DNA from 2 places in the Desulfitobacterium sp. THU1 genome. Region 2 is predicted to be linked to the other one. Evidence: riboswitches for the same ligand, from Rfam matches in the RefSeq annotation. Region 2 holds a riboswitch; the other holds the start of a gene.
What was found. A riboswitch is a leader RNA that binds a small molecule or an ion and turns the genes downstream of it on or off. The one in region 2 is predicted to bind glycine.

Region 1: it holds a riboswitch for glycine, as region 2 does, so the genes downstream of both, gcvT (glycine cleavage system aminomethyltransferase GcvT) here and AAC978_RS10950 (ACT domain-containing protein) in region 2, are expected to answer to the same signal.

Annotation. Positions count from the first base shown of each region.
Region 1 covers NZ_JBBWUA010000002.1:235,739-243,163, reverse strand. The annotation lists gene ileS (isoleucine--tRNA ligase) at 1-1,213, shown strand, start outside; gene AAC978_RS03405 (methyl-accepting chemotaxis protein) at 1,468-2,328, shown strand; glycine riboswitch at 2,456-2,561, shown strand; glycine riboswitch at 2,563-2,639, shown strand; gene gcvT (glycine cleavage system aminomethyltransferase GcvT) at 2,729-3,826, shown strand; gene gcvH (glycine cleavage system protein GcvH) at 4,117-4,503, shown strand; gene gcvPA (aminomethyl-transferring glycine dehydrogenase subunit GcvPA) at 4,505-5,845, shown strand; gene gcvPB (aminomethyl-transferring glycine dehydrogenase subunit GcvPB) at 5,842-7,308, shown strand.
Region 2 covers NZ_JBBWUA010000012.1:52,568-59,992, reverse strand. The annotation lists gene AAC978_RS10965 (PucR family transcriptional regulator) at 1-774, shown strand, start outside; gene AAC978_RS10960 (molybdopterin-dependent oxidoreductase) at 905-2,944, shown strand; gene AAC978_RS10955 (4Fe-4S dicluster domain-containing protein) at 2,937-3,485, shown strand; glycine riboswitch at 3,614-3,707, shown strand; gene AAC978_RS10950 (ACT domain-containing protein) at 3,864-4,163, shown strand; gene AAC978_RS10945 (PFL family protein) at 4,176-5,543, shown strand; gene AAC978_RS10940 (LytR/AlgR family response regulator transcription factor) at 5,563-6,288, opposite strand; gene AAC978_RS10935 (LemA family protein) at 6,483-7,037, shown strand; gene AAC978_RS10930 (DUF2207 family protein) at 7,046-7,425, shown strand, end outside.

The DNA of each region.
Region 1 (7,425 bases), on a different contig from region 2:
GGAAACGGATATCATGGATGTTTGGTTTGATTCTGGTACCAGCCATACAGGAGTGTTGATGGAGCGAGAAGAGCTTGCTTGGCCAGCTGATCTTTACCTGGAAGGTTCGGATCAACATCGGGGTTGGTTTAATTCCTCCCTTTCAACATCCGTTGCTGCCTATGGCAAGGCCCCTTATAAAGCCGTCTTAACCCATGGCTTCATTGTGGATGAGAAAGGCCGAAAAATGTCCAAGTCTTTAGGTAACGGTGTGGATCCCTTACAAGTTACCAAGGATATGGGTGCGGATATTCTGAGACTCTGGGTTTGTTCAACAGACTACAAAAATGACGTTGCCGCCTCACCGCGGATCATGAAGCAGATGACGGAAGCCTATCGTAAGATCCGCAACACGTTAAGATTCTTACTCAGTAATCTCAATGACTTTGATCCTGCTAAGGATCGGGTCGCCTATGAGGAGTTACCGGAAATCGACCGTTGGGCTTTGCTCCAACTGGGAAAAGTCATTGACCGTGTTTTGCAAGGGTATGAAAAATATGAATTCCACTGGGTTTATCATAGCGTTCATAACTTCTGTGCTGTAGAATTGAGCGCGATTTACCTAGATATCGCCAAAGATCGCCTTTATGTGGAAGGCAAGAATTCGGCTCTGCGTCGCGCATCTCAGACCGTACTCTATGATGTCCTTGATGCTCTTGTACGCCTGATTGCTCCGGTATTAACCTTTACGGCAGATGAGATCTGGCCATATATCCCAGCAATAGCTGAAGGCTCGAATATCCAAACTGAGGAAATGCCAAAGGTTAATCCCCAATGGATGGATGCAGTTTTGGAAAAGAAATGGGATACTCTATTGGCTGTGCGTTCAGAAGCAACGAAGGCCCTCGAAAAGGCTCGTCAAGATAAGCTGATTAACCACTCGTTGACAGCTCGAGTCGAGATTTACCCGAATGCAGAACTCGAAGCATTCTTGAAGGCTATTCCGAACTTGGCGGAGATTTTTATTGTCTCTGAGGTTTATGTACACCAAGCAGGAGAGGGAAAACCAGAAGGAATCACCATGGCGGAATCCATTGAAGGGCTTGGCATCGCAGTGGGCTCGGCGGCCGGTGATAAATGTGAACGTTGTTGGATTTATGATGCTAAAGTGGGTCAAGATCAAGACCATCCGAGTCTATGCCCAAGATGTGCATCGGTGGTAAGCCGCCTCTAGAACTTAGATAAATAATTGGTTGTTATTTAGAAAGACTTCTTGGAACTTTACCAGGCAAGTCTTTTCTCTTTTATTTAATACCCAAAATAATACCCAAATTAGAGTAATAGGTCACAATTTATTCCTTAAATCATTGGACAATTATTAGATAAGTGAGTATTATAAAAATAATAGGAAAATTGCGCGTTTTATAATTTTTTCGGCCCCTTAAGGAGTTGACACTAAGACGCACAGCAGAGGTAGGAGAGAGGATTATGAAAAAAGTCACGGAGAATCTGGCCAACCGAATTGTTGATTTGATTTACTCGGAAAGTGGATACCACGGCATCGTCTGTGACCCCCATGGCATTATTATTGCTGATTCAGCAAGGCTACGGGTAGGCGTTTTACATGCGGGCGCTCAGCGCATTATGAGTACTCCAATCAACGAAATCAAGATTACAGCGGAAGATGAAGCCAATGGTTCAGGACAGATCCGCGAGGGCTTGAATCTTGCTATTTTTTTAGAAGAAGAAAAGGTGGGAACCTTTGGAGTTGCCGGACCCCTCGCCATCGTGACTCCTGTGGCTAAGGTTGCTGCTGCCATGGTTGCTTATTTGCTACGTGATGAAGAGCTTAAGGAAATTCTTAAGAAGCATGTCGATCATATAGGAGAGTCTATCGAGCAGGCTGCCGGAGCACTGGAAGAAATGGCTGCCTCTTCTGAAGAGGTTGCCAGTGTGAGCCAGACTGTCGCTACTGTCGCCCAAGAGGCTAAGCAGCAAGTAAAGGCTACAGAAGGGGTCACTGAATTTATTCGTCGTGTGTCGAAGCAAACGAATCTCTTGGGCCTTAATGCAGCAATTGAGGCGGCTCGAGCTGGTGAGTTGGGTAAAGGGTTTTCAGTGGTTGCCGGTGAGGTCCGGAAGCTAGCCGAGGAAAGCAATCGTTCAGCTAATGAGATCAATGACCTTCTGATGAAGTTTCAAGAAACCATGGAAGAAATCGTTAAGGGTGTATTTCAAAACAATGTGATTGCCCAAGAACAAGCAAAAGCTACTCAAGAAATAGCGATGATGGTTCAAGAATTGCAACACGTGGGCAATGATTTGAACGGTATCGCTCACAAGCTTTAAGGGGCAGTACATCGTTAGTTTTGCATAATGAATTTTACATAATTAATTATTAGAATCTTAGGGCAATAGTCTAGACGAATCTCAGTTTCCTGACTATAATTAAAGCAGATAATTGTATAGGTTTCGAATGATTCTAGCGGGAGAGACTCATGTGTTGAGCGCCGAAGGAGAAACGGCCAGAATGTCGCACTATTCTGGGGGAAACTCTCAGGCAAAAGTACTGCTGGAAGACGAAACTCTGGAGAGCTTCTCAGATGAGAACACCAAAGGGGTAGCCGCTAGGTAATCTCTCAGGTTAAAGGGACAGAGGTAACGCGACGCGTTATTCCCTCTGTTTTTTTATTTATTTTCATCTTTTTAGCTGAATTAGTAAATACTCATATTTTAGGAGGTGGTTGAAGTGGCAGAACTCAAAAGAACTCCGCTCTATGAAGAACATCAAAGGTTGGGAGCCAAGCTCATCGATTTTGGCGGTTGGGAAATGCCCGTTCAGTATGCAGGAGTTATTGAAGAACACAAGGCAGTACGCAATCAGGCAGGACTTTTTGACGTCTCTCATATGGGTGAAGTAGAGGTCAAGGGTCAGGATGCTCTAGCATTTATTCAATACATACTCACCAATGATCTATCCCACCTGAAGGATGGACAAATTCAATATTCCCCCATGTGCTACCCGGATGGAGGAATCGTCGATGACCTGCTCGTATATCGAATGCGTGAGGGCCATTATTTAATTGTCGTCAATGCCTCTAATACGGATAAAGATTTTGCCTGGATGCAGGAGCAAACCAAGAATTTTGCGGTGAAGCTGGAGAATCGTTCCCAAGAGTATGCGCAATTGGCCTTACAAGGTCCCCAAGCAGAGAGAATTCTCCAAAAGCTGACAGATCTAGATTTGCAAGAAATCAAGTATTACTGGTTCAAGCAAGGGGAAGTGGATGGCGTGCCTTGTCTGGTTTCACGGACGGGGTATACCGGGGAAGATGGGTTTGAAATTTATCTATCTCCTGAACAGGCACCGCAAATGTGGCGGAGAATCTTAGAAGCGGGAAGTGAAGTGGGTGTGCAGCCCATCGGACTCGGGGCTCGCGATACGCTGCGTTTTGAGGCTCGCTTACCCCTATATGGCAATGAATTGGGTCCAGATATTACTCCTTTGGAGGCAGGACTTGGCTTCTTTGTGAAGTTGGCTAAAGAAGATTTCATCGGCAGGGAGGTCCTTTTGGCTCAGAAGGAAAAAGGGGTGCCCCGTAAGCTCGTCGGTCTGGAAATGATCGAGAGGGGAATTGCTCGTTCCCACTATCCCCTTCAGAGGGAGGGTAAAGAAATTGGGTTTATTACTTCAGGCTCTTTTTCTCCAACCTTAAATAAAAACATTGCTTTAGGTCTCATTCCCGCGGAGTATGCCCAACTAGGAGAAACACTCGATGTTATGATTCGGGGCAAAGCAGTCAAGGCTCAGATTGTGCCTTCTCAGTTCTATAAGCGGCCCCACTGATGAATGAGAATATTTTCTGGGTCGAGTAGCTTATCCACTCCGTGGATAAGTCAGCTAGGGCTTCTGTTCATTCTTCACACAAGCCGAGTTTCCTATAACGCCCTTCCGCGCTAAAGAAAGCTTGGCTTATGGCGAGTGAAGCGAGGCAGAAGCCTTAGCTGCCTTTTACACAGTGAAATCGCTCTCACCGGTATGTTAAGCTACGCTCATGGGTCACTTTTTCTCAGAGTAGTAATAACAGATGCAAGTATTGGGGACTGTAGTCCCACATAATTAAGGAGGATGATCATATGAATCCAGTGGAATTAAAGTACAGCAAATCTCATGAGTGGACTAGGGTAGAAGGAGATACAGTAGTTTTAGGAATTACCCAACATGCCCAAGAAAGCTTGGGAGATGTAGTATTTGTTGAGTTACCGGAGGTCGATACGACCGTGGTAGCAGGGCAAGCTTATGGAACAGTGGAATCTGTGAAGGCGGTATCGGATATTATCTCCTCTGTCGGGGGCAAGGTCATCGAATTCAATCAAGAGGCCCTGGATTCTCCCGAGCTACTGAACAACGATCCCTATGGAGAGGGTTGGTTAGTTAAAGTAGAAGTTGATGACTTAAAGGATTTAGATGGATTAATGTCTGCCGCCGAATATGAAGCGTTTCTCGCGGAGGAGGGCCATTAATATGAATTATGTGCCGAACACAGTGGACCAGCAAGAACAGATCCTGGCCCGAATAGGAGTCAACTCGATTGAAGAGCTTTTTGCGGATATCCCAGAAAGCGTTCGGCGCCAAGCTCAATTAAAGATTCGGCAAGGCATGTCTGAATATGAATTGGTGAAATCAATTCAAGGACTTGCTGCCCAAAATACTACGGTCGAAGAGTATGATTCTTATCTGGGAGCAGGGGCCTATGAGCATTTCATCCCCAGTTATGTAGACCAACTTCTGCTCCGCTCGGAGTTTTATACGGCCTATACTCCGTATCAACCGGAGATTAGCCAAGGGACCCTGCAAGCGATCTATGAGTTTCAGACTCTTGTCTGCGAATTGACGGGCATGGACGGGGCCAATGCTTCCATGTATGATGGAGCATCTGCTTTAGCTGAAGCAGCCCTGATGGCTTGCGATGCTACCCGTCGCAAGAAAGTGCTTGTGCCGCAAACACTTCATCCGGAATATCGAGAAGTACTCCAAACCTATCTGCTTCCTCGCGGTGTGGAAGTTGAGTCTATTCCCTCCACCAACGGCGTCATTAACCTCGACGCATTAGAAGGCGCGCTTAATCAAGAGGTGGGAGCAGTCTTGTTGCAAAGCCCAAATTTCTTTGGGGTTATTGAACAAGCTGAGGAGATTGGCAAGTTAGCACACGCCAAGGGGGCGCTACTGGTCATGGCGGTGAACCCAGTATCCTTAGGATTGCTTAAATCTCCTGGCGAGCTCGGTGCGGATATCGTGGTGGGAGAAGGACAGCCCTTTGGCAATCCTTTGAATTTCGGTGGTCCCTATCTTGGTTTCTTAGCATGTCGTGAAAAATACATACGGCGGATGCCGGGGCGGATTGTCGGAGCCACTAAGGATAAAAACGGCAAGAAGGGTTATGTACTCACCTTGCAGGCTAGGGAACAGCATATTCGTAGAGAGAAGGCAGCGTCAAATATCTGTTCAAATGAGGCCCTTTGTGCCCTTGCGTTTACCATTCACCTCTCGGGATTAGGTAAAAAGGGGCTCAAGGAGATGGCCCACCTTAATCTGCAAAAAGCCCATTATGCGGCTCAAGAGATTGGGAAGCTCCCCGGAATGTCCCTAGCGTTTAGCAGTCCGTTTTTTAACGAGTTTGTGATCAAAACCCAAATCAGTCCTCAGAGAGTCAATGAACACCTTTTACAGCATAAGATCATCGGCGGTCTCGATTTATCCCGTTTCGACCCGGAACTGAATCAGCATCTTCTTTTCTGCGTCACAGAGACCAAGAGCAAGGAAGATATCGATCGGCTAGTGGCCAGAATGGGGGAGATACAATGAAAGCACTAGAACCGCTTATTTTTGACCTGAGCCAAGAGGGCAGGACAGGAGTTAGTTTGCCCCCCTGTGATGTTCCGGAGGTCTCCTTAGAGACCCTAGTTCCAAGAGAATTCTTGAGAGAGAAGGAAGCGGAGCTCCCCGAAGTCTCGGAAGTGGACGTGGTCCGTCACTTCACCAGACTGTCCACCTTTAACCATGGGGTGGATACAGGCTTCTATCCCTTAGGCTCCTGCACTATGAAGTATAATCCCAAGGTTAATGAAAGACTGGCACGTCTGCCGGGCTTTAGTCAGATTCATCCCTATCAACCGGAAGCCTTAGTTCAAGGTGCTCTGGGTTTGATGGTTGAACTTCAAGAGGATCTGGCGGAGATTACGGGTATGGATGCCTTTACCCTCCAGCCGGCTGCTGGCGCTCATGGTGAAATGACGGGAATTCTCATCATAAAAGCCTACCATGAGCAACAGGGGGATTTTAAGCGAACGAAGGTTATTGTACCGGACTCTGCCCATGGAACGAATCCCGCGACAGCGGCCATGGCGGGCTTTGAGATTGTGCAAGTACCTAGTAATGAACGTGGCGGGGTGGATATTGAGGCCTTGCGCCAAGCGGCCAATGAGGAAGTAGCGGCCTTAATGCTGACTAATCCGAACACCCTAGGTCTTTTTGATGAGAATATCTTAGAGATCGCTAAGATAATCCACGATGTGGGTGGTCTAATTTACTACGATGGGGCCAATGCCAATGCAATTATGGGGATTGCCCGTCCTGGAGATATGGGCTTTGATGTGGTCCATATCAATCTTCACAAAACCTTCTCTACTCCACACGGTGGAGGCGGTCCGGGGTCAGGACCTGTAGGAGTCAAAGAGTTTCTCGCACCCTATTTGCCGAAGCCTGTGGCAGTGCGCACGAGCGATGGGAAATTCACCCTCGACGCAGATCGTCCTCTTTCTATTGGACGGGTCAGAGCTTTCCAAGCTAATTTTGGGGTATTGGTTAGGGCCTATGCTTATATCAGGGCTCTAGGGGGAGAAGGGTTGACTGCTGCGTCTCAAAATGCTGTCCTCAATGCCAATTTCCTAATGAGCATCTTAAAAGAGCACTATCATCTGCCCTATGACCGAATCTGCATGCACGAGTTTATTATTACTCCGCAAAATCTCAAAGGATACGGTGTTCATACTTTGGATATCGCCAAACGACTTTTGGATTATGGCTATCATCCGCCCACGATTTACTTCCCACTCATCGTGGAAGAGGCGATGATGCTTGAACCTACGGAAACGGAAAGCATGGAAACCCTTGAACAATTTGCTCAGGTCATGATAAAAATTGCTGCCGAAGTTCAAGATGATGTAGAAATGGTGAAAAACGCTCCCCATCATACGTTGGTCACTCGCTTGGATGAGACAGGCGCAGCCAGAAAACCCGATCTCCGTTGGCGAAAAGTTGAAGATTGAGCAGTATTGAATTGCAATTTTAAAGAAGCAATTTTCTGATGCAGATTTTTAGCGAAATATGGAGTATAATTATAAGTTGTAGATTAGCATAGAGATAGCGTCTAGAAACTTTAACCA
Region 2 (7,425 bases):
TATGGAAACCTTAAACGCAACGAAGATATGATCACTATGGGCGAGGTATGGGGCTGGGACTTCCGCCGACCGCACACGGTGCTGCTTATAATGGTCCCTGATTTAGAGCCCCATTCTTCTGATTGGCATCTTATGGAGATCCTGCAAAAGATTGTGGATCGGACCTTGATTGATCGATACTATAAAAATCCTGCAACTACTGTGAATCGTAATGAAGTCGTGGCCCTTATCCCAGTGGAGAAGGAAAAAGCAGTGGATCAGAAGCAGGAAATTGCCTCCTTAATCGAATCTATATCGAGTCAATTCAAAGCAGGAGTGCCCAATTACTGGATCGCCTGCGGAGTAGGGCAAACGTACGACCAACCCAATAACCTTTTTCGCAGTTACCAAGAGGCCAAAGTCGCCTACGAGATGGGAAGCCTACTAGGGGTTGCTGTTCCGTTTTTTAGTGATATGGGTTTAGAGCGAATCTTGTATAAACATGACCTTGAGGATTTAAAAGAATACTATCATCATGTCCTGGGGGCCTTGCCTGAGCAGGATGAGGGCGAAGATAATCTGCTTTCTCTCTTAGAGAGCTTTGTGGATAACCAATTCGATATGAATAAGACAGCTGAAGCTACGTTTTTGCATCGGAACACGCTGCGTTACCGCTTGAATAAAGTTGAGGCAATTCTGGGACGTTCTTTAGCAGATATTAATACGCGCTTGGATCTTGCGGCTGTTTTTAAAATCCGTCGTTTGCATAAAGGAAAACTTGATCAAGAAGTATAAAGGCTATCCTACTCTGGGAATACTCCTTCGCTTATGCTCAGGATGACAACGTATTTGGGCTATGTCATACTGAACGCAGTGAAGTATCTTGCCCTATACTATTTTTATCCAACAAAGGCAGGTGCTCGGTATGCCAACGTTTCGTAATACGTGTCCGCGTCATTGCTATAGTTCCTGTAGCATGATTTCCCATATGAGCGGGGGTAAGCTGACGCGAGTCGTTGGCGACTCCGAGCACGGCTATACTCGGGGGAGGCTCTGTGCTAAGGGCTATTCCCTGATTCAATATACCTTGGATGAGTATCGTTTGAAGTACCCGCTGCGACAGGTAAGGCGGGGATCAGGGGAGTGGCGAAGGATCTCTTGGGACCAAGCCTATGAGATGATCGCTGCGAAAATGCTTGAACTGAATGACCGCTACGGTTCCAACCTGGGCTTAGGGTATTATAAAGGCAATGGCAATGCCGGACTCCTGCATCATGCCGTGGAAGGAATGTTCGCGAGTTTGGGTCCTCATACCCGACCCGTAGGAGATATGTGTTCCGCAACGGGGGAAACCGCACTTCGTGAGACCCTAGGCGAGCTTAGCGGTCCTGACCCAGAAGACATGAGCAATGCCGGTCTGATCGTGATCTGGGGAGCCAACCCGGCCAATACGAATATTAACCAGATGAAATTCATCTATGAAGCACGGGAAAAGGGAACCCCGCTGGTGGTGATCGACCCGCTCCTGACCCATACAGCGGATAGAGCGGATTATTATATTCAGATCAAGCCAGGCACCGATAGGTGGCTGGCATGGGGTATAGCCAAACGACTCATCGAGAGTGGTCAGATCGATCATGAGTTCCTTGAGCAAGTGACTCAAGGCTTTGAGGAATATAGGGAAGGACTTGAGAAGATTACCCTTGATGAAGTCTGTTCACAGACGGGAGTTCCTTTAGCGGTCCTTGAAGACCTGGTTGAGCTCTATGCTCACTTTCGCCCCGTCGCCAATTGGCTCGGCTTCGGCATGCAACGTTATCGTCAGGGAGGGGAATCGGTCAAAGCCGTGAGTGCGCTTGCCGCTTTGACAGGGAGCTATAACTCACTCGGGGGTGGGGTGTATTTTCTCCATCGCCCTCAGGAGGAATATCCCCAATCCTTAGCAAAGCATGAGGGGGTTCCACATCCCTTAGTCCCTGCTTCTCGTGAGGTTCCTGTCAACGATTACCCACGTAGCGCGATGAAACTTCAGGATCCGCCCCTTAAAATGCTTTGGCTATCCTGTGGCAATCCTTTAGCCCAAGATTATAATCTTCGAGCCTGGCGTGATTTGTTTCAGCAGATGGAGCTGATTGTCACGGTGGATCTTTACCTGAATCGCACCGCTCGACAGTCTGACCTTGTCCTGCCAGCTGCCTCCTTCTTTGAGGAAGAAGACTTGCATGTAAGCTTTTGGCACAACTGGCTTTCCCTTAACCAAAAGGTATTACCTGCTTTCTATGAAGCGAAGAGTGATTTACAAATTGCTAGGGAATTAACGGTTAAGCTCAATGAACTCCAACCTGGGTTCTCAAATTTTCCCTCTGAAAAGACACCCTGGGATTGGATCGAAGGGGAGTTATCCCCGGAGGTTAGAGAACTTTATGACTTAGAGGACCCTGTTGATCTTAAGAAGCGTTCCTACAAAAGAAGGAAGGAAACTACAAGAGGAAAGGAAGCGCCCTCCGCCCAATGGATATACAATTTCCCCACATTTTTGCCGCACCTGTTTGCTAAAAACCACATCTCTGGCCAAGACGCAGAGTCCTCTCTGATGACTTCCGCGCCGGCGCTGTTTCCCTATAATCTGCTTACCCCCCAATCCTTGCTTAAGTTCCATACCCAATATGAAACGTTAACCTGGCTCAATCCGGAGGGAACGGAGGAGCCCATCATCGAACTGGCGGAGGAGATTGCCCGTCAGCATAATATCCGTGAGGATTCTTGGGTTGAGATCTATAATGAGACTGGATCGATAAGTGGTCGAGCTAAGATTAACCCTGATCTTCCGGAGAATGTCATCCTCGTGGAGCAAAGTGATCGCTATCCTATTAATAGTTTGATCAGTGGCCAAGGACAAGAGGGGGAGAGTATTCCGTATTTTGATTGCAAAGTCAACATCAGGAGGGGGAGAAAAGATGTTTAAAAGAAAGGGCTTCCTCTTTAATGCCAACCTTTGCATCGGCTGCCGTGCTTGTGAGATGGCCTGCCGCAATGAAAACCATACCCCTGCTAATATCCACTGGCGACATGTTAAGGAAATCGATGTGGGGACATACCTATCTATGGCCTGTAACCACTGCGATAGTCCAGAGTGCTTTCGCGTCTGTCCTAAGCATGCCTTTAATAAGCGAAAAGATGGGATTGTGGAGATCGACACTTCCCTTTGCAACGGTTGCCGCATCTGTGTCAAGGCTTGTCCTTATGATGCTCCCCAGTACAATATAAATACCAATAAAGTGACCCGCTGTCAGATGTGCTATCCCCGTCAGGACTATGGGCTACCCCCAGCCTGTGTGGAGGCATGCACCACGGGTGCCTTGACAACCATAGACCTCAATGACCCTCAGCAACCGGAGACAGTGCGAGTGATTCCGGGGTTTGCTGATATTCGGTTAACAAAGCCTTCGATTCGCTTTTATCCACCGCGGCCGAAGAAGAGATATTTTCTTAAGAAGAATTCTTGAGTAAATGGGACTCCTTAGACTGGGTTTGCAATTTTTAGCTACTGTGCTTATAATACAATATAAAGTTAATAGGACTGGATGAAGTTCTCAGGAGTGCATGGGTGTTAAGCCGATGGTAAACTGGAAATGGACAGAACTCTGGAGAGTTCCGCAAGGACGCCGAAGGGGCAAGACAGTTGATATGCTGTCCAATCTCTCAGGCAAAAGGACAGAGGAAGAGCATTTTGAGCGTTTTGGACTACGATTCTTTACAATGGATGGTGCCGGCTCAGATGAATTCTTTTTGCTCACCAGAGTCAAACTTTTAGTTGACTCTTTTTTATTGTCCAAATTGGGAAGCATACAAAGAGTATTAAGTAAGAAAAAGGGGTAAGGAAAATGAGCTTAGAAAGTACTAAGGAAACCTCCAACCGCGTGATCATCTCCATTCTCGGCAAGGATCAGATCGGTATTATCGCTTGGTTGACCGGGCGTTTAGCTGAAAAATCCATCAATATCTTAGATCTTAGCCAAACGATTCTCCAGGGCTTTTTTACCATGATTATGATTGTCGACGTTACTCGAGCAATCGAGTCCTTAGGGGATCTCACGAAGCAGCTGCAGAGTGAGGGCGAAGCCCGTGGCTTAAAAGTTAATGTTCAGCATGAAGACATTTTTGAATTCATGCATCGGGTTTAAGGGGGTAAAACGATGAAAATGCATATCGCTCCCCACGAAATACTACAAACCATTGAGATGGTAGAGAATGAGAACCTCGATATCCGCACAATCACCATGGGTATTAGCTTGTTGGATTGTGCCGGAGATGATATTCGGCGCGTGGAACAAAAGATTTATGATAAAATCACTCAGCAAGCGGAGCATCTCGTGAGTGTAGGGGAAAGTCTATCCGCTCGCTATGGGATTCCCATCGTCAACAAACGGGTTTCCGTAACGCCGATCGCTCTTCTCGGCTCAAGCTTTAACCCGGAGGAAATGGTGCGCTTAGCTAAAGCCCTGGACCGAGCGGCAGAGGTGGTGGGCATCAATTTTTTGGGAGGCTTTTCGGCTTTAGTTCAAAAGGGCCTAACCAAAGGAGATCGGGCCCTCATCGCAGCTATTCCTCAAGCCTTAGCAGAAACGAATCGGGTTTGCTCCTCGGTGAATATCGGTTCTACGAAGACCGGGATCAATATGGATGCGGTCTTAACCATGGGAGAAGTCATTCTTGAATGTGCTCGCCGCACCGCGGACCAAGATGGTATTGCCGCTGCTAAGCTGGTTGTCTTTTGCAATGCACCGGAAGATAACCCCTTCATGGCCGGATCCTTTCATGGGGTAGGCGAACCGGAAACGGTGATCAACGTAGGGGTCAGTGGGCCCGGCGTGGTGGCTCATGCGGTCAAGAAGAGCCCGGATGCGGATTTAGGAGAAATAGCGAACCTGATTAAGCGCACAGCCTTTAAGATTACGCGTATGGGTGAACTCATTGGTCGTGAGGCATCCAAGGCTCTAAATGTGCCCTTTGGGATTGTGGATCTTTCCTTAGCTCCCACCCCAGCGGTGGGGGATAGTGTGGCAGAAATCTTAGAGAACATGGGGCTGGAGCGGTGCGGAGCTCACGGAACCACTGCTGCCTTGGCCTTACTCAATGACGCCGTGAAAAAGGGCGGCGCCATGGCCTCCTCCCATGTGGGGGGGTTGAGCGGAGCTTTTATTCCTGTCTCGGAAGATGCGGGCATGATCCGCGCGGTAGAGGAAGGAGCTTTGAGCATTGAAAAGCTAGAGGCTATGACATGTGTCTGCTCCGTGGGCTTGGATATGATAGCTATTCCCGGGGATGTCGAACCGGAGACGATCGCTGGTATTATCGCCGATGAGGCAGCTATCGGTATGATTAATAAGAAGACAACTGCGGTACGGGTCATTCCGGCCATCGGCAAAAAGGTCGGCGAACGGGTAGAATTCGGGGGACTTCTGGGTGGAGCTCCGGTGATTAAGCTAAATCCCTTTTCTTCCCGGGAGTTTATTCGTAGAGGCGGCAGAATTCCAGCGCCGATCACGAGTCTGTCGAATTAAGTGAAGAGGACAGAGGACATTAGAAAGCCCCTTTTTCCACAAACAAATACTGCATATAAGCTTCTCTTACTTTTCCGTAAAGTAGCCTTGATATTGGAGCGCTTTGCTGAGCACAGGTAATAAGCTCACTAGTATTTAATTCCTGGATGTAGCCCATGTTCACGATGCAGGAACGGTGCACCTTAATAAATTCTTCACGGCTCAGTAGCTCAGGCTCAAAGTCCGAGAGAGAACCGTAGAATTCTTTGACACTGCCATCTGTTATGTGAAAATATAGTTTCTTATTAATGACCTCTAAAAACTCTAGTTTACTAAAGGGAATGCGTACCATTCCGGAAGCAGCTTTAATATGTAAGGCAGCTTCTTTTTTTTGTGAATCCAAAAAAAAACTATCTAAAACAGGGAAGAGCTTTTCTGGAGCACAGGGTTTGAGAAGATAGTAAAAAGCGTCAACAGCATAGCTTTCTATTGCAAATTCAGGTGAAGAGGTCAAGAAGATAATTTTCACCCCACTATCAAATTCCCTAATTTCATGTGCGGCCTCCATACCGTTTAAACCAGGCATTAGTATATCAAGGAGTAGGACATCATAGATATCGTTGCGCATGGTTTCTAAAAGCTCTATGGCATTGGAGAAAGTAACATATTTCATAGAAGCTTTCTTCTCAGCCTGGTATTTTTTTACTAAATTAGTAAGGCGGGTAAGTTCTTGTACATCATCATCACAAATGGCAATTCTCAGCACAGCAGCTAGGCCTCCTAATGTTAATAATAATCCAAGTCTATCTTATCATAAAAATAGGAAATTGTTAGAAACTTTGTTCAATTTTTCAGGGCGGAAAAACTACATTTCACGCCCTAAATATTTCTTTGAAGTTATTTTTGCTATGCTCGTATTGAGGTATTTACGCTAAGTATATTTATGAAGGAGGGCTTTTTTTGCTAAAATCATTGATAATCTTAGGCATCATTGTGGTGCTCCTTGTACTTTGGGTTATGTCTACTCAGCGCAGACTGGTGGTTTTAGATGAGAATATCAACAATGCTATGAGCCAGATTGGCGTCCAGCTGTCCTCGAGGTTTGACGCTTTGACAGCTTTATTGGATTTAACCAAGGGCTATGCTCAGCATGAAAGTGAGACCCTAATTGAGACGATCAAGTCACGTCGCAGTGTCATCACTGCCTCTTCATCTCCAAAAGATGTCTTAAGACAGGAGGGGATTATTGCTGAGGCTTTGGGGAGGATTGCCATGGTGGCTGAGCAATATCCAGAACTTAAAGCCAATGAGACCTATGCGGAGACCATGGAAGCAGTCAATTTATACGAAAATTTAGTGCGTACCAGTCGTTTAATATATAACGATAGTGTGACCAAGCTGAATCGAGAGATTCGCATGTTTCCAGTATTGCTGATCGCAGGAATGCTGGGTTTTCGACAAAGAGAGTATTTGCAAGAGCAGGGGGATAAGGCGATTATGCCCAGCATGAAATGAGGTCTACTATGAAAACAATCTTAAGATATCTTAGCTGTATTCTCATTATTATAGTCCTAGTAACGAGTGAAGCTCATCAGGTCTTTGCCCAAAATCAGGTCGGGAGTATTGATATAGAGGCTGTCGTCTATGACGATGGTTCAATGTATGTCAGCCAGGTATGGGAGGGTGATTTTGATGAAGGAACCGAGGTCTATATCCCCTTGGCAGCGGCGGATTATCTTAAGCTCAATGATTTGAGGGTGGCTGACGACAAGGGAGTTTATCAGGTGGTGGAGCCCTGGGATATCGAGGCCGGCTTTGAGGATAAAGCTTATAAATGTGGGCTCATCTATACGGATGAAGGTTATGAGATCTGCTTCGGTATTAGTGAGTATGGGAACAACCG